4 regions of the Streptomyces sp. Tu 3180 genome follow, and region 1 is predicted to be linked to each of the others. Evidence: riboswitches for the same ligand, from Rfam matches in the RefSeq annotation. Region 1 holds a riboswitch; each other region holds the start of a gene.
What was found. A riboswitch is a leader RNA that binds a small molecule or an ion and turns the genes downstream of it on or off. The one in region 1 is predicted to bind cyclic di-AMP.

Region 1 (4,475 bases):
GGAGATGGTCAACCCGGACAGCGACCTGTACCGCGCCCACCCGGACTGGGTGCAGTTCCGGCCCGGGCGCAGACGTACGGAGTTCCGCAACCAGCTCGTCCTCAACCTCGCCCGCACCGACGTCCGGGAGCACCTCTGGGAACAGCTCGACGCGCTGCTCACCGACGCCCCGATCGACTACGTGAAGTGGGACTTCAACCGCTGCTTCACCGACGCGGGCTGGCCCGGCGACCCGTACCCGCAGCGGCTGTGGACCGACCACGTGCACGCCCTGTACGCCCTGCTGGACCGGCTGCGCGCGGCCCACCCGGGCGTGGCCTTCGAGTCCTGCTCGGGCGGCGGCGGGCGGATCGACCTCGGCATCCTCGGCCGCACCGACCAGGTGTGGACCTCGGACAACACCGACCCGCTCGACCGGCTCGCCATCCAGCACGGCTTCAGCCAGATCCACCCGGCGCGGGTCATGGCCGCCTGGGTCACCGACAGCCCGAACGCCATGCTGAACGGACGGGTCAGCTCCCTGCGCTTCCGGTTCGTCAGCGCCATGGCCGGGGTGCTCGGGGTCGGCGGCGACCTCACGCGGTGGACCGAGGAGGAGCTGGCCGAGGCGCGCGAGTGGGTCGCGCTCTACAAGGAGATCAGGCCCGTCGTCCAGCGCGGTGATCTGTACCGCCTGCGCGCCCCGGAGGGCGGGTTGAGCGCGGTGCAGTACGTCCTCGGTGACGAGAGCGTCGTCCTGGCCTGCCTCCAGGCGCAGCACTACGGGGAGCCCGTCCCCGCACTCCGGCTGCGGGGCCTCGACGCGGCGTCCGCGTACGAATGCCGTGCCTGGGGTCCCCCCTGCCCGAGCGGAGCCGAGAGCTCGGGGGAGGGCGGCGTGCACCGGGGTGCCGTGCTGCTGCACCACGGGCTGCGCACGGGGCTGCGCGGCGACCTGGACGCCGCGGTGTTCCGGTTGCGACGCCTGTGATCTGGCGATTGGGGCGTTCTGTCCGATTAAGGCGGTTCGCCATAACGTGCCCCGATAGAAAGGGAGATGGGGTCGGGGTGCGTGAGCATCGTCATATCCGTGACGCGGCGTTATCGCCATGTCCACGTAATTCGGTTGTGCGGCAAGGGGATTCGGGGGGAAACGGGAATCCCGGTTGACGCTCGGTGACGTCTTTCGTGTCTGTGGATCACGGAAAAAGAGGTTCGCGGAGAATCCCGCGCTTGTCCCTTTGCGTCGCGGTCGCTTACGTTCACCACCGATCCGGACGGACGCCTAATCCTGCCGCCGCCCGGAGCCCGCACACACACACTGACCCGTGTACGGCAGGAGCGGGGGACCCACAGGTACGACTGCCTGTTCCGGTCTCCGGAACGGCTTGGGGTTAAGTCGCGTCGCAGCGCGGCCGGGCACCTCCAGCCCGAACCCGACAGCTCACCTCGCAGGCGCCGGAGAGGAATTCACCATGCCCGCGAAGGGTAAGCACCGCCGTCCCAAGACCCAGCGTTTCACCCGCTCCATCGCCGTCGCCGGAACCGGTGGCGCCGCGCTCGCCCTGCCGCTCCTCGGTGCCACCGGCGCGCACGCCGCCACGCCGGAGACGACTCCCGAGAAGGCCGTCCAGTCCCTTTCCGCCACCGGCCACAAGGCCGCCGCGGACAAGGGCGGCGACGCCCGCACGTACACCGTGAAGGCCGGCGACTACCTCGCGAAGATCGCCGAGGACGAGGACGTCGACGGCGGCTGGAAGAAGCTCTACACGGACAACCGCGAGGCCATCGGTGAGAACCCCTCGCTCATCCACCCCGGCCTGAAGCTCTCGGTCGACGGCAAGGCCGCCGCCGGCGCGACGGAGGAGTCCTCCGCGCCGAAGGCGTCCGGGTCCGCCCCCTCCGGCGCGTCGAAGGCCTCGTCGCCCGAGGAGCCCTCCGCCCCGTCGTCGCAGCCCGCCGAGGCGGAGCAGCCCGCGCAGTCCGCCCCCTCGGACGCCGGGTCCGCCGACCGGGCCGCGAACGCCTCCGGTTACAGCTCCCCGGTGCCCGGCGGCGGCGTCGGCACCGGCTACAAGGTGGCCGGCAGCATGTGGTCCAGCGGCTACCACACCGGTGTCGACTTCAGCGTCCCGACCGGCACCTCCCTGAAGGCCGTCGGCGCCGGCACGGTCGTCTCCGCCGGCTGGGCCGGCGCGTACGGCAACCAGGTCGTCATCAAGCTCGACGACGGCTACTACGCCCAGTACGCCCACCTGTCCTCGCTGTCCGTCTCGGCCGGCCAGACCGTGAGCGCCGGTCAGCAGGTCGGCCTCTCCGGCTCGACCGGCAACTCGACCGGTCCGCACCTGCACTTCGAGATCCGCACCTCGCCGAACTACGGCTCGGACGTGGACCCGGTCTCCTACCTCCGCTCGAAGGGCGTCTCCCTCTGACCCCCGCGAGACGACCTGCCTGACACGCCGCCGAAGGCCGGATCCCGATTCCCGGGTCCGGCCTTCGGCGTATTCCGGAACGGGCGGTTTTTTGAGAGTGGCTTATCTCACCGCACGTCAACTCTTTCCTACGGTCGCGTAGGTCACATTCGAGGGTGAATCATGTGCTGCTGTGGCAGACGATTCGAAGAGTGACAGCAGAACAGTGATCGGGTCGTACGTGGCGGTGGGGGACAGCTTCACCGAGGGCGTCGGTGATCCCGGCCCCGACGGGGCGTTCGTCGGCTGGGCCGACCGGTTCGCCGTGCTGCTCGCCGACCGCCGGCCCGAAGGCGACTTCCGGTACACGAATCTCGCGGTGCGCGGAAAGCTGCTCGACCAGATCATGGCGGACCAGGTCCCGAGGGCCGTCGAACTCGCCCCCGATCTCGTCTCCTTCTGCGCGGGCGGCAACGACATCATCCGCCCGGGCACCGACCCGGACGAGGTGGCCGAGCGCTTCGAACGGGCGATCGCCGCGCTCACGGCCGTGTCCGGCACGGTCATGGTGACGACCGGGTTCGACACCCGTGGCGTGCCCGTGCTCAAGCACCTGCGCGGCAAGATCGCCACGTACAACGGGCACGTGCGGGCCATCGCCGACCGGTACGGCTGTCCCGTGCTCGACCTGTGGTCCCTCAGGAGCGTGCAGGACCGCAGGGCCTGGGACGCCGACCGGCTGCACCTGTCGCCCGAGGGGCACACCCGTGTGGCACTCCGCGCCGGGCAGGTCCTCGGCCTGGAGGTCCCGGCCGACCCGGAGCAGCCCTGGCCGCCCCTGCCGCCCCGCGGCACCTTCGAGGTCCGGCGGGACGACGTCCAGTGGGCCCGCGAGTACCTGGTGCCGTGGATCGGGCGCCGGCTGCGCGGGGAGTCGTCGGGCGACCACGTGACGGCCAAGGGGACCCTGTCGCCGGACGACATCAAGGTGCGGATCGCGGCGGTGGCGTGAGCCGCGGTGCGGTGAACACGGTGCGGTGGGCCGCGTCACCCGACGACGGGACGCGGCCCACCGGCGCATCCCCGGGGCTCCGCCGGAAACGCGGCGTGCCGCGGAAGCCGGCCGGCCGTGCGCGGGACACCGGGCACCGGCCCCGCCCCCGGTCACGCCGTTCACCCCGGCCCGCGGCCCCGTACGCCGCCCAACGCCCTCGCTCCTCGAGGGGGTTCACATGAGGGACCGTCCTCGCGGGCCGTGATCACGGGTCGTCCCGCGGACCCCGTACCACCCGGTCCGGCATCCCGGTGCCGAACCGTCCGCCCATAATGGAATGTCTGACCGACTCCACCTGGAGGCACCGTGGCCGGTTTCCGTTCTCAGAGTCCCGGGCTCCGCGCGCTGCGGCCCGCGGCCTTCGGCGCGGACCCCAGGGGTGAGCGCATGGCGCGCATCCGCAGATCCCCGCACTTCAAGGACGGGGTGTTCCAGAACCCCGGGGGCACCGCCCGGACCCGCCCGTCGGGCTCGACGCGGGACCTGGCGAAGGTCTTCCTCGACAAGGACTCCCGCTCGCGGCGCACACCCAAGGGCACGGTGCCGGTGCACGCCACCACCCTCGCCGACCTCTCCCGGCCCCCCGCCACCGGGCTGCGCCTGACCTGGATGGGCCACTCCAGCGTGCTCGCGGAGATCGACGGGCACCGGGTCCTGTTCGACCCGGTGTGGGGCGAGCGCTGCTCCCCGTTCCCCTTCGCCGGGCCCAAGCGGCTGCACCCCGTGCCGCTGCCGCTGGCCGCGCTCGGTCCGGTCGACGCCGTCGTCATCTCGCACGACCACTACGACCACCTGGACCTGCCCAGCATCAAGGCGCTGGCCGGCACGGACACCCTGTTCGCCGTGCCGCTGGGCGTCGGTGCGCACCTGGAGCGCTGGGGCGTGTCCGCCGGCCGGCTGCGCGAGCTGGACTGGCACGAGGCGACGAGGATCGGCGGACTCACCCTGACCGCCACCCCGGCCCGCCACTTCTGCGGCCGGGGGCTGCGCAACACCCAGCACACCCTGTGGGCCTCCTGGGTGGTCGC
Region 2 (4,475 bases), 3.2 Mb from region 1:
GGCGATCGTGGCCAACAGTTTCGCCACCCGGTGGATAGCGAGGGCCACGGCCGATCCGGCGGGCGCGGACACGCTCGGCGCGACCGTCATAGCGCCCGTCGTGGAGGAGACCGCGAAGGCCGCCGCCGTGCTGCTGGTCTTCCTCTTCCGCAGACGCGACTTCACCGGGATCCTCGACGGCGTGGTGATAGCCGGGGTCACCGCCACCGGGTTCGCGTTCACCGAGAACATCCTCTACCTCGGCACCGCCTTCGGGGCCGATCAGCTGACCGGCGACAGCGGCATCGCCTCGGTCACCGCGGCGACCTTCTTCGTCCGCATCGTCATGTCGCCGTTCGCGCACCCGCTGTTCACCGTGTTCACCGGCATCGGGTTCGGGATCTCCGCGCTCTCACCGCAGCGGCAGCGGGTCCGGCGGGTGCTGCTGCCGCTGGCCGGGCTGCTGCTCGCGATGGGCATGCACGCGCTGTGGAACGGTTCCTCGACGCTGGGCGACTACGGCTTCCTCGCGGTGTACCTGGCGTTCATGGTGCCGATGTTCGGCATGCTGACCTGGCTGGTGGTGTGGACGCGGCAGCGCGAGCTGCGGACGGTGCGGACGGAGCTGCCGGCGTACGCGGTGGCCGGCTGGCTGCTGCCGGCGGAGCCGTTCGCGCTGGGCTCGATGCGCGCCCGGCGCGTCGCCCGGCGGTACGCGCGCCGGTACGGGGGGAAGGAGGTGGCGCGGGCGGTGGCGCAGTACGAGGCGTACGCGACCTCGCTGGCGTTCCTGCGGCACCGGGGGCGGCTCGGCCGGGCGGGGACGGACTTCGTCGAACGGGAGCGGGAGCTGCTGCTGGAGCTGTGGCGCCGCCGGGAGGCGGCCCGCCCGGCGCTGGACCACGCGGCCCGCACCACCGCGCCGCCGGTTCCGGTCGCCGTCCCGCCGTGGCCGGTGCACGGGATGCCCGGAGCACACGGGATGCACGAAGTGCACGGGACTCACGGGGTCCATGGAGTCCAGGGGACCCGGGGGACGCACGGGCCCCAGGGATACGGGCAGCCGCAGCCGCATCCGTACCCGCCGTACCAGCCGAACCCTTACCGCTTCTGAGTCACCGAACCGGCAGCCCTGACGTCGGGGGGACGCCGTCGGGACTGCCGGGGTTCGGGAGCGGTGGGTCTCAGGGGGTGAGGCCCTTGTCGCGCAGCCACGCCAGCGGGTCGACGCCCGAGGAGGAGCCGCCCGGGTGGACCTCCAGGTGGAGGTGGGCCCCGGTGGAGTTGCCGGTGGAGCCGACGCGTCCGATCACATCGCCGGTGTTGACCTTCTGGCCGACGCTGACGCTGATGGAGGACTGGTGGGCGTACCAGATCTCGGTGCCGTCCTCGAGGGTCAGCACGGTCTTGTAGCCGTAGGAGCCGTCCCAGCCGGCGGAGGTGATCGTGCCGGTGTGGACCGCCTTGATCAGCGTGCCCGTGGGCGCGGCGAAGTCGAGGCCGGTGTGGTAGCCGGAGGACCAGTAGGCGCCGGCCTGGCCGAAGGTCGAGCTGAGGGTGTACGAGGAGGTCGGCAGCGCGTACTGCTTGGCCAGCTCGGCGAGGCGCTCGGCCTCGGCCTTCTTCCTGGCCTCCTCCTCCGCCTTCTTCTTCGCGGCCTCGGCCTTCGCCTCGGCCTCCTTCTCCGCCTTGGCGGCGGCCTCGGCGGCCGCCTTCTCGGCCGCCGCGGCGGCTTCCGCCGCGGCCTTGCTCTCGGCCTGGTCCTGCTGCTGCTCGACCTGCGCCATGATCCGGGCGCGCAGCGCCTCACCGGCGTCGGCGGTGCCCTGCCCGGTGTCGTCGGCGGTCGCGCCGATGCTGCTGAGCGGCGTGGCGGAACCGGCGGGCTCCTCCTCGTCGGAGATGAGGGAACCCACGTTGGGCAGGTCGGGCATGGAGATCGAGACCGGCGGCTTGCCGGTCTGGGCGGTGGCCATGCCGCCCGCGCCCACCGCGGCGATGACACCGACGCCCAGGACCGTGGAGCTGCGGGCGAGTCCTCCGCCGCGCTGCTTGGCGACGCGGTGCCGGCCGCGTACCGGGCGGACGGACTCCGCGGTGGGGTTCCACTCCTCGAAGGGGCCCTCCTCGCCGCGGACACCGCCGTAGACGAAGGTGTCGCCGTCGCGCTGGCTCGGCATGAAGGGGGCCTCGGGGGCAGGCCGGTTGGACGCCACGTGGGCGCGCTCCTTTCCTTCCTTCATCGCCTACCGGGTTAGCTGACGGGTTCGGAGCAGGAAGGTCTCCTACGCGCGTATACGAGCCGTGCTTCCACGGCGGTATCCACGCGATTCACCCCATGGTGGTGGTTCCCCGGTTCCCTTGCGGGATTCGGCGCGTGCGCACGGAGCCGACTTCTGTGACGGCTGGGACGACCGCGCTGCGTTATCGAACGTTAATAGACGCGAGGGCCGGATTCCAAGCCGTTCCTCTTGATCGTTCGCGATTTTCGCGTGGACTTAACCGCCACGAGCGGCCAAAAACGGGCGAGTTGACCCACCCTCGGATGTCCACCGAGTTCTGACGGTGTGTCAGTTGTTATGCGCAGCGGGGCGGCCCGGTCACTCTCGGTGAGAGCGGTGCGCGCGGAGAGGAAAACACCGAGGGCCGGAACCCTTCCGGATTCCGGCCCTCGGCCTTCAGTAGCGGGGACAGGATTTGAACCTGCGACCTCTGGGTTATGAGCCCAGCGAGCTACCGAGCTGCTCCACCCCGCGTCGGTATGACACCAGTGTACGCCATGCGCGGGACACTCAGCACACCCGTTGTCCCCGGCCCCTCAGCGGCCGATCAGATGGCCGTTCGGCGCCTGGGCCCGCTCCTCGTGCTCCGGCAGCACGACGACGGTGGCGCCCCCGTCCGCCAGCACTCCGCTGCCGTCGGCGCCCGGCACGAAGGTGTCCGGCTCGCGCCAGGCCGTGACCACCCGCCGCACCCCCGCGTCCAGGATCAGCCGGGCACAGGGCGCCGGCCGGGACGCGCGCCGGGCGCAGGGCTCCAGGCTGGAGTACACGGTGGCGGTCGCGAGCCGGGGGTCCGTGGGGTCGGCCTTGGCGAGCGCCGCCTCCTCCGCGTGCACCACCGGGTCCCCGCCCTCCCGGGAGTGCCCCCGCGCCAGTTCCGTACCGTCGGCCGCGACCACCACCGCGCCCACGCTGAACGCCGTCCGGGACGGCGGGCACCGGTCCGCGAGGTCGCAGGCGAGGGCCAGCCAGTGGTGGTCGGCGGCGGAGGGCACCGCACCGGTGCCGGGTGCGGTGGGCTCGTAACGCGTCAGGACGACGTCGCCGACGGCGCGGGTCTCGAGCAGCCGCAGCCGGCCGCCCTGGTAGGAGCCGGGGCCGAAGAGGCGGGGGGCGTCCGGGTCGCCGACGAAGAGCGGGGCGAGGACCAGCTGGAGCTCGTCGGCGAGGCCCTGGGTGAGGAGCTGGGTGTGGATCAGGCCGCCGCCCTCGACCATGAGCCGCCGGACCCCGCGCACGGCGTGCAGGTGCTCCAGGAGCCGCCGCCAGTCGACCTCGGGGCCGAGCGGGACGACATCGGCCGCGAGACCGTGGGCGTGGGCCCGCTCGGCGCCCCCGTCGGTCGTGTAGAGGACCTTCTCGCCCCCCGTGTGCCAGAACAGCGCCGCCGGGTCCAGGTCGCCGGAGCCGCTGACGGTGACCTTGAGCGGATACTCGGGCCGGCCCTCGGCGACCCGGGCGGCCCGCCGCTCGGGCGAGTTGACCAGCAGGCGCGGATTGTCGGCACGGATCGTGCCGGCGCCGACCAGGATCGCGTCCACCGACGCCCGCACCTCGTCGACCCGGTCGAAGTCGGCCGGGCCGGACAGCAGCAGCCGCTCGGGGCCGGTGTCGTCCAGGTAGCCGTCCAGGGAGACGGCGGCGGACAGCAGGACGTACGGGTGGGGCATCGGCGTACTCCAAGCGGGGCTGGGACGGCGGGCGGGGCGGTGGGGCGGCCGGCGCGGGCGCGGGTTTCGGGTTCGGGTTCGGGTTCGGGTTCGGGTCAAGTCTGACAACAGGTCCGGCGCGCTCGGCGGGGGCGGGCGTCCGGGTGCGCCGGGCGAGCCGGGCGAGCCGGGCGCCATCCGGCGCGGTCCCCATGATCCGTCCGCCGCACCGGGCACCGCGGCGGTCCGCGTACGGCCCGCGCCCCCCGGGGAATGGGCGCTGCGACCGATGGCGGGAGCCACCGGCGACGGGCGACGGTGGGACCCGGCGACGGCATCGCCGGGCACGGGTGGCAGTGCCCCGCCGGCACATCCGGACCGGGCGGGTGACGACGTCGGCATACGGGCAAACTCCTTCGTACCGGCCCGAGTTCGTCAGGCCGACGGCTCACCCTCCACCTCCCGGCGGCACAGGACCGGCGTCCGGCGGTGTCCGAGGGGACGGCCGGCGCCGACGAGCGGCCACCGGCCGGGAAGGAGGAGCCGTGTCCCCGTCCGACGACGA
Region 3 (4,475 bases), 2.4 Mb from region 1:
TACGCGTCCCGGCCGGCCACCTGGGCGGTGCCGTCGACGGTCACGGACGTGGTGTCGTCGACCGACTTCAGCGCCTCCTCGGCGAAGTCCTCGGGGGTGGCCGGGGGCTGCTGCTCCCGGTCCTCGCCGGACGCGTCGACCGTGCCGTGGTAGACCTCGTTGGACTCGCTGTCGTAGCCCCAGACGTCCTCGCCGTTGTGGATCAGGCTGTACTCGGCGGCGTTCTCCAGGAGCGACAGCTTCTGCCGGTCCGGGCCGTCGGTCGCGACGCGCAGGGTGTGCGTGCCGGAGGCCAGCTCGGTGAGCTTGGCGGACGGGTCGGCCGAGGAGCCGCCGTCCCCGCCCCGCTCCGTCGCGCCGGAGGCGAGGCCGCTCTCCAGGCCGCCGAGGTCCGGCAGGCCGAGGTCGGTGGTGATCTTCACGGTGCCGGAGAGCTGCTCGACGTCCGACTGCGCGATCTTCTCGATGAGCTGAGCCGCCGTGATCTCCGGCAGGTCCGGGTCGCCGGAGTCGGCGATCGCGGGGACGAGCCCGATGGTCGCGGCCGCCACTCCCATCACCGTGACCGGGACGACGTACCGCGCGGCCCTGCGCCGCCTCGCGCGCGGCCCGTCGGCCTCTCCCGGGGCCGTCATGTCGTCGGATGCGTACGGTGCCATGTGTGCCCTACCTCCGTGGTCGGCGGCGGCTTCCGTCTCGTGTCCTCGCACCAGTCTCCCCCTGAGCCGCCATTCTCACCCGAATCGGTGAGGAGTGGTGATGTCCGTCGTGCTCCATCTGACCAAAACCGGCGGAGGGATGCGTCAGACCGCGGGCTCAACTCCGCGTACTGCTGCGGTATGACACGACCGGTGTTTTCCTCCCCCGACCAGTAGGGGTGCGGCCGACCAGTAACGGTGCGGCCGGGGCCCCGAGGGGACGCGGCCGGCCCGGAGGGGACGCGGCGTGCGTACGGGCCGGGCGGCTCAGCCCGCCCGGTGCACCACCGCGTCGCACAGCTCCACCAGCGCCGCCTTCGCGTCGCACTCCGGCAGCGGGGCCAGGGCCGAGCGGGCCTCCTCGGCGTAGCGCACGGTGTCCCGGCGGGCCTGCTCCAGGGCGGGGTGGGCGCGCAGCAGCCGCAGCGCCTCGGCGTGCCGGGCGTCGTCGGTGAGGTCGGAGTCGAGCAGCTCGCACAGGGCGATGTCCTCGGCCAGCCCCAGCCGGGCCGCCCGCTCGCGCAGCCGCAGCACGGGCAGCGTGGCGATGCCCTCGCGCAGGTCCGTGCCGGGGGTCTTGCCGGACTCGTGGGAGTCGGAGGCGATGTCCAGGACGTCGTCGGCGAGCTGGAAGGCGACGCCGAGCCGCTCGCCGTACTGGGTGAGCACGTGCACGACCGTTTCGTCGGCGCCGGACATCATCGCGCCGAACCGGCAGGAGACCGCGACCAGCGAGCCGGTCTTGCCGCCGAGCACGTCCAGGTAGTGCTCGACCGGGTCCCGGCCGTCCTGCGGCCCCGCGGTCTCCAGGATCTGCCCGGTGACCAGCCGCTCGAACGCCTCGGCCTGCACCCGCACCGCCTCCGGGCCGAGGTCGGCCAGGATGTGCGAGGCCCGCGCGAAGAGGAAGTCGCCGGTGAGGACCGCGACGGAGTTGCCCCAGCGGGTGTTCGCACTGGCCACGCCGCGCCGCACCTCGGCCTCGTCCATGACGTCGTCGTGGTACAGCGTGGCCAGGTGGGTCAGCTCCACGACCACGGCCGACGGCACGACACCGGGCGCGTAGGGGTCGCCGAACTGGGCGGAGAGCATCACGAGCAGCGGGCGGAACCGCTTGCCGCCGGCCCGCACCAGATGCTGGGCGGCCCCCGTGATGAAGGGCACCTCGCTCTTGGTGGCCTCGAGCAGCCCCTCCTCGACAGCCGTCAATCCGGCCTGGACATCGGCTTCCAGAGCCTGGTCCCGCACGCTCAGCCCGAACGGCCCGACGACGGTCACGAGGGGTCTCCTGTCTGCTGGTGTCTGGTGGCGGTTACACGGTTTGTCGATAGGTCGCTGCCCTCACTCGAGTCAGCGTATCCGGTCACGTTTCGATCACCGTCAGCGCCCGGGTCTCCCGGTCTCGAACTTCGCTCGACCTGGAGGCGCCCTCGAGTCGGACGGCGCGAGATCGGAGCCGTCGGTTTCTGATCGTTCGACGACAACAGACATCCATCGGTTTTCCGGGGTGTGACGATCCACACCTGCGGGGCCGCACCCCCCGGATCGCACCTCGCCGCACTCGCCATCCCGACCATCCTGTCGTCCCACTGTCCGATTCGCGGTAATTGTCAATCGGATTCCCTTTGGCGTGAAATGCGGACCGAACGCACGGCCAGTGAGGTCGGTCACGCGCCGCCCGCCCGCCCGCCGCTCCGGCGCACCGGCGTTCTCCCTTTCCCCGCAGGCGAGTTGAGCCTTGGCACTCGCAAAGAACCAAGCACCCCAAAACACCCATGACAAGATCAAACGGCCCCATCTGTGGCGGCTGCACTTGTTTCCGACATGTGCTCTCGCATACGTTCCCGGCCTGCCGGGTGGACGCCGAATCCTGCCGCCACCCGCATCGACCCACGACGACTCACTCACGCACGGCAGGAGCGGGGGACCCAGGTAAGTCGCCGGGCCGGCCACACGCCGGAACGGCTCGGGGTGAAGCCGTGCCCGCAGGGGCACGGCCGGGCACTCTCCCGCCCGAACCCGACAGCTCACCTCGCAGGCGTAGGAGAGGAACCCAGACATGCCTGCATCCGGTCAGCCCCGCCGCTTCGGCGGCCGCCGCCTCGCCCGCTCCCTCGCCGTCGCCGGCACCGGTGTCGCCGTGGTCGCCCTCCCGCTGTTCGGCGCGACCAGCGCCTCCGCGGCCACCACGCCGTCCACCACGGCCGCCGCCTCCACGACGACCTACCCGGACAACCTCGACGGCTGGATCCGCGAGTCGCTGTCGGTCATGGCGCAGCACGGCATCCCGGGCTCCTACGAGGGCATCCACCGCAACGTCATGCGCGAGTCCTCCGGCAACCCGGCCGCCGTCAACAACTGGGACTCCAACGCCGCCGCGGGCACCCCGTCGAAGGGCCTGCTGCAGGTCATCGACCCGACCTTCCAGGCGTACCACGTGCCCGGCACCGCCTTCGACCCGTTCGACCCGGTCGCGAACATCACGGCGGCCTGCAACTACGCCGCCGACCGCTACGGCTCGATCGACAACGTCTTCGGCGCGTACTGAGCCGTCCGCTGACGGCCCAGCACGGCCGCCCCGCCGAACAGTCGCTCGAGGACGACGGCCACGCCGTCGTCCTCGTTCGACGTGGTGACCTCGTCGGCCACCGCCTTCAGCTCGGGATGGGCGTTGGCCATGGCGACGCCGTGCGCGGCCCAGTCGAACATCGGGATGTCGTTCGGCATGTCACCGAAGGCGAGGGTCCGCTCCGGGCCCAGCCCCAGGTGTTCGGCGGCCAGCGCCAGCCCGGTCGCCTTGGTGACCCCGCACGGCTGGAGCTCCACGGTCCCCGGCCCCGACATGGTGACCGTGGCCAGCGAACCGACCACCGAACGGGCCGCCGCCGCCAGGGCGTCGTCCGACAGCTCCGGGTGGCGCAGCAGCACCTTGCTGATCGGCCGGTCCCACAGGTCACCGCGCCGCTCGACCCGCACGGCGGGGAGGGTGGGGTGCGGCATCAGGTAGCCGGGCTCGATCAGGGTCAGCCCGTCGACGCCGTCCTGGTCGACCGCGGCGTACACCTCGCCCACCTCGGCCTCGATCTTGCCGAGCGCGGTCTCCGCCAGTTCCCGGTCCAGCGTGACGGACCACAGCAGCCGGTCCGCGCCGGCGTCGTACACCTGCGCGCCCTGCCCGCACACCGCGAGCCCCGTGCCGCCGAGGTCGTCCAGGAGCGGCCGCACCCTGGGGGCCGGGCGTCCCGTCACCACGAGGTGCCGGGCACCGGCCCGCTCCACGCGCGCGAGCGCGGCGAGGGACCGGTCGGAGAGGGTGTCGTCGCCGCGCAGCAGCGTCCCGTCCAGGTCGGTGGCGATGAGTGAGAATGCGGTGGGTGCGGCCATGATCAGAGAATACGGACAACGAGCCGGTCCTCCTCACCGCGCCGGGTACCGACCGGTTGAGGGCCTCTGCCCGTTTGGCAACAACATGCTCCGCTCTCTACCGTCCATGCGCTCTCGGGCGGTACCTTCCAAGTGTCCAGGGGGGACTTGATCGGGGGGTCAGGTGAGCAGTGGACGCATGCGCGTGCTGAGGCCCGACGAGCTCGGCGAGGGGGAGCGGGAGCGCTGGCGGGAACTGCGCGCCGCGACGGACGCACCGCGCAACCCCTTCATGGAACCGGAGTTCACCACCGCAGTGGGCCGGGTCCGGCCGCAGGCCAGGGTCGCGGTGCTGTACGCCGGAGCGCGGCCGGCGGGCTTCCTGCCCTACGAGCGGGGCGCGTGGGGGCAGGG
Region 4 (4,475 bases), 3.7 Mb from region 1:
GAGCGGTGGGACATCATGCACTTGAAGCCGTTGCGCTGGGCCAGCTCGACGGCGTCCAGGGTCTCGGTCAGCGAGCCGATCTGGTTGACCTTGACCAGCAGGGCGTTGGCGGCGCCCTCCTCGATGCCGCGGGCCAGGCGCTCCGGATTGGTGACGAACAGGTCGTCGCCGACGAGCTGGACCTTGTCGCCGAGCTTGGCGGTGATGGTCTTCCAGCCCTCCCAGTCGTCCTCGAACAGCGGGTCCTCGATGGAGACGAGCGGGTACGCCTCGACGAGCTCGGCGTAGTACTCGGTCATCTCGGCGGCGGAGCGCTCCTTGCCCTCGAAGACGTAGGAGCCGTCCTTGTAGAACTCGGAGGCGGCGACGTCGAGGGCGAGGGCGATCTGCTCGCCGGGGGTGTAGCCGGCCTCCTTGATGGCCTCGAGGATGAGGTCGAGGGCCTCCCGGTTGGAGCCGAGGTTCGGGGCGAAGCCGCCCTCGTCGCCGAGGCCGGTGGCCAGGCCCTTGCTCTTCAGGACCTTCTTCAGGGTGTGGTAGACCTCGGCGCCCCAGCGCAGGGCCTCGGAGAAGGTCTCCGCGCCGATCGGGGCGATCATGAACTCCTGGATGTCCACGTTGGAGTCGGCGTGCGAGCCGCCGTTCAGGATGTTCATCATCGGCACCGGCAGCAGGTGCGCGTTCGGGCCGCCCAGGTAGCGGAAGAGCGGCAGGTCGGAGGCCTCGGAGGCGGCGTGGGCGACGGCGAGCGAGACACCGAGGATGGCGTTGGCGCCGAGCGAGCCCTTGTTGTCGGTGGCGTCCAGGTCGAACATCGCCTGGTCGATCAGGCGCTGCTCGGTGGCGTCGTAGCCGACGAGCTCCGGGCCGATCTGCTCGATGACGGCCAGGACGGCCTTCTCGACGCCCTTGCCCAGGTAACGGTTGGCATCGCCGTCACGGAGTTCGATGGCCTCGAAGGCGCCGGTGGAGGCGCCGGACGGGACGGCGGCACGACCCGTGCTGCCGTCGTCGAGGCCGACCTCGACCTCGACCGTGGGGTTGCCTCGGGAGTCCAGGATTTCCCGGGCTACGACGACGTCGATGGACGGCACGAGCATCTCCTTCTTGGATGTGACGCGGGTGAGCGGGGCCACTCAGGCCCTGCGAGTCCGAGCCTAACCGGCTCCGGGCGATCGGCATCCGGTCGCCCGTGTCGTGGACAGGAGCGAGCTTAGATTGTTTCCGCACGGAACAAAGCCGTTCCCGGAAACCCGGCGGAAACCGTGACCCGGCGGAGCCCGTGAAAAACCCCGCCCCGGTGCGTACGGGGGAACACGCACCGGGGCGGGGAGCCCGTGGGGACGGGGAGGGGCCGGAGGCCGCTGTCCTTACTTCAGGTGCAGCTGCTGGCCCGGGTAGATGAGGTCGGCGTCCTCGACGATGTCGTCGTTGAGCTCGAACAGCTTCGCCCAGCCGCCCTCGACGTCGTGCTCCTGGGCGATGGAGCTCAGGGTGTCGCCCTTGACGACCTTGTACTCGCCGTCGCCCTTGGCGACCTTCTCGCCGGTCGGAGTGGTGACGGTCTTCTTCGCGGCCGGGCGCTCGGCGGAGCGGGAGGCCTTCTGCCCGGTCCCACGGGTCTCGGCGGAGCCGGCGCCCTGCTCCTGACCCTGGGCGGTCTGACCCTGGCCCTGCGAGCCCTGCGAGGAGCCGCCGTCCTGGGTCTGGGCGGAGCCGCCGCCGTAGGGGGCGTTCGACAGGTTCACGCCGCAGACCGGCCAGGCGCCCTTGCCCTGGCCCGCGAGGACCTTCTCGGCGATCTCGATCTGCTGGGCCTTGCTGGCCTGGTCGGCGGTGGCGGCGTACTGCGTGCCGCCGTACGCGGCCCAGGTGGAGGCGGAGAACTGCAGACCGCCGTAGTAGCCGTTGCCGGTGTTGATGGACCAGTTGCCGCCGGACTCGCACTGGGCGACGGCGTCCCACTCGGAGGCGGTGGCGGCGGAGGCCGTGCCGGACGCCACCAGCGGGGCGGCGACGGCGGCGCCGGCGACGCCGACGACGGCGATGGCGCGGGTGGCCTTGGACGGACGACGGTGCTTGCCCTTGCCGGAGAACAGCATGGATGGATCCCCTCACCGACGCCTACGAGGTGAGCTGTCGGGTTCGGGCCGGTTGAGTTGCCCGGCCGCGCCCCTCACGGGACGCGGCTTCACCCCGAGCCGGATCCGGCGTCAACCGCCCTGATCCGGCGCCTACCTTGGGTCCCCCGCTCCTGCCTGCGGCGCATGACGCGACGACTGTTCCCGTGCTGCCACTGGCAGGATTCGGCGTGGCGGCAGCCGGGGCCCGCGGTGGCGAGCGGTCACGACCGTAGACACGCGATCGGCGGAATTTCAAAGACGATCAGGGCCTCTGAGACCTATCTCTCACCGTCTGCAAAACGGACATTCAGCACGAAACGTGACGTCAACTGTCGCCGTCCGCCCGCCCCTTCGGGCGTCACTCCCTGCCCGGCTCGACCCCGACCTCGAGCTTCTGACCGGGCAGGATGAGGTCCGGGTCGGCACCGACGGCCTGCTCGTTCTCCGCGTAGAGCGCACGCCATCCGCCATCGAGCTCAAGGGAGTCGGCGATGGACCAGAGACTGTCGCCGGAGCGCACGGTGTAGGACCCGTCCGCGGTGTCGCGGGGGGCGTCGGCGCCGCGCGAGGCGTGCCGGCCGGACGCCTCGGCGGTGCGGTCCTCGCCCTCGCCCTCCTCGGCGCTGGCGCCGCGGTGGCGGCCGGCCCCGCTGTCCGTGAGCGCCGAAGAACCGTCGATCTGCCCGGACTTGTCCGACTCGTCACTTTTCGGCGCGGCCGGGGCGGAGGGGGAGGCGCCGGACCCGGCGTCCGAACCAGCGGACTTGCCGGACTTGTCCGACTTGGGTGATTCGTCGTCCGTGTCCTTCGCGCTCGCCGACGGGCCGGACGACGGCGAGGAGGAGGCGGAAGCGGACGGCTCGTCGGAGTCCGGAGTCCCGGACGCGTCCGGCGCGTCGGGCGAGCCGGACGGCTCGGAGGAGCCGGATCCGCCCGGCGTGGAGTCCTCCGCCACGCCCGTGTCGACGCCGGCCGACGCGGAGCCCTGCTGCAGGCCCGCCGTCAGTCCGCAGGTGCGCCACGCACCGACCCCCTGGTCGGCGAGGATTCTCTCGGCCACGGCTATCTGCTGGCCGCGACTGGCCTGGTCGGGGCTCGGCGCGTAGTCGAGTCCGCCGTAGTTCTCCCAGTCGTCCTGCGTCAACTGCAGGCCGCCGTAGTAGCCGTTGCCGGTGTTCTGGCTCCAGGAGCCACCGCTCTCGCACTCCGCGACCCGGTCCCAGGTCGCGCCGTCGGCCGCGCTGGCGCTGCCGGCCCCGAGGAGCGGGATCGCGATGGCGGAGCCGGTCACTCCGGCCGCGACGAGGAGTGCCGGAGCCTGGCGGGGGCGGCGGTGCCGACCGTTCCCGGAGAGCATGCGGAGACCTTTCGCAAGACAGCAGTTGCCGGCGCGGCGGATGAAGCGGAGGTGCCGCGCTTGATGGGTGAACGTATCGGCAGACGATCACTTGTCACAAGTTCATGCCGCGCAGATCACGTGAAGATCACAGAAATGAGCGCGTGTCATGTTTGCGCTGGTCCGCACGGGCCCGGGGAAGGAGACGCGGAAACCGGGGTTCCCTCGTCAGGCCGCCGGTGGGGTGAACTCCACCGGCAGGGTGCGCAGTCCGCGCATGATGAGCCCGCCGCGCCAGCGCAGTTCGGCGGGGTCCACCGCGAGCCGGAGGTCCGGCAGGCGGGTCAGCAGCGTGGCGAGCGCGGTCTGGCCCTCCAGACGGGCCAGCGGCGCGCCCAGGCAGTAGTGGATGCCGTGGCCGTACCCCAGGTGCTGGTTGTCGCGCCGGCCGAGGTCGAGCACGTCCGGGTCGGCGAACCGTTCCGGGTCCCGGTCCGCGGCGGCCAGGACGACGAGGACCGGGTCGCCGGCCGCGACGCGCTGCCCGCCGATGGTGACCGGCTCGGTGGCGAACCGCCAGGTGGCGAGCTCCACCGGGCCGTCGTAGCGCAGCAGTTCCTCGACACCGGTCTCCAGCAGCGCGCGTTCCCCGGCGGCCAGCGACCTCTGCAGGCGGTCGCGCTGCCCGGGATGGGTGAGCAGGGCGTAGGTGCCGTTGCCGATGAGGTTGACGGTGGTCTCGAAACCGGCGAACAGCAGGATGAACGCCATCGCGGCGGCCTCGTTCTCGGTGAGGTGCTCACCGTGGTCGGAGGCGCGGATGAGCCCGGAGATGAGGTCCTCGCCGGGGGCGGGCTCGGCGGGCAGGGCCTCGCGCTTGCGGTGGATGAGGTCGGCGAGGTAGCCGCGCATCTTCTTCACGGACCGCGCCACCCCGCCCCTCGGGCCGCCCTGGTGACGGATCATCATGCCCGCCCAGTCCCGGAAGTCGTCCTGGTCCTCCCGGGGGACGCCCA

Region 2: it holds a riboswitch for cyclic di-AMP, as region 1 does, so the genes downstream of both, GL259_RS18970 (M23 family metallopeptidase) here and GL259_RS32970 (M23 family metallopeptidase) in region 1, are expected to answer to the same signal.
Region 3: it holds a riboswitch for cyclic di-AMP, as region 1 does, so the genes downstream of both, GL259_RS22830 (transglycosylase SLT domain-containing protein) here and GL259_RS32970 (M23 family metallopeptidase) in region 1, are expected to answer to the same signal.
Region 4: it holds a riboswitch for cyclic di-AMP, as region 1 does, so the genes downstream of both, GL259_RS16710 (transglycosylase family protein) here and GL259_RS32970 (M23 family metallopeptidase) in region 1, are expected to answer to the same signal.

Annotation. Positions count from the first base shown of each region.
Region 1 is NZ_WOXS01000002.1:7,236,751-7,241,225, forward strand. It holds gene GL259_RS32965 (alpha-galactosidase) at 1-970, shown strand, start outside; cyclic di-AMP (ydaO/yuaA leader) riboswitch at 1,289-1,450, shown strand; gene GL259_RS32970 (M23 family metallopeptidase) at 1,455-2,414, shown strand; gene GL259_RS32975 (SGNH/GDSL hydrolase family protein) at 2,620-3,405, shown strand; gene GL259_RS32980 (MBL fold metallo-hydrolase) at 3,754-4,475, shown strand, end outside.
Region 2 is NZ_WOXS01000002.1:4,020,500-4,024,974, forward strand. It holds gene GL259_RS18965 (PrsW family intramembrane metalloprotease) at 1-1,093, shown strand, start outside; gene GL259_RS18970 (M23 family metallopeptidase) at 1,164-2,195, opposite strand; cyclic di-AMP (ydaO/yuaA leader) riboswitch at 2,208-2,365, opposite strand; tRNA gene GL259_RS18975 (tRNA-Met) at 2,662-2,735, opposite strand; gene GL259_RS18980 (dihydrofolate reductase family protein) at 2,798-3,931, opposite strand; gene GL259_RS18985 (hypothetical protein) at 4,456-4,475, shown strand, end outside.
Region 3 is NZ_WOXS01000002.1:4,848,769-4,853,243, reverse strand. It holds gene GL259_RS22840 (sigma-E factor regulatory protein RseB domain-containing protein) at 1-659, opposite strand, end outside; gene GL259_RS22835 (polyprenyl synthetase family protein) at 966-1,976, opposite strand; cyclic di-AMP (ydaO/yuaA leader) riboswitch at 2,582-2,752, shown strand; gene GL259_RS22830 (transglycosylase SLT domain-containing protein) at 2,758-3,246, shown strand; gene GL259_RS22825 (HAD family hydrolase) at 3,210-4,082, opposite strand; gene GL259_RS22820 (GNAT family N-acetyltransferase) at 4,261-4,475, shown strand, end outside.
Region 4 is NZ_WOXS01000002.1:3,538,208-3,542,682, forward strand. It holds gene eno (phosphopyruvate hydratase) at 1-1,094, opposite strand, end outside; gene GL259_RS16710 (transglycosylase family protein) at 1,371-2,102, opposite strand; cyclic di-AMP (ydaO/yuaA leader) riboswitch at 2,107-2,276, opposite strand; gene GL259_RS16715 (transglycosylase family protein) at 2,482-3,480, opposite strand; gene GL259_RS16720 (cytochrome P450) at 3,688-4,475, opposite strand, start outside.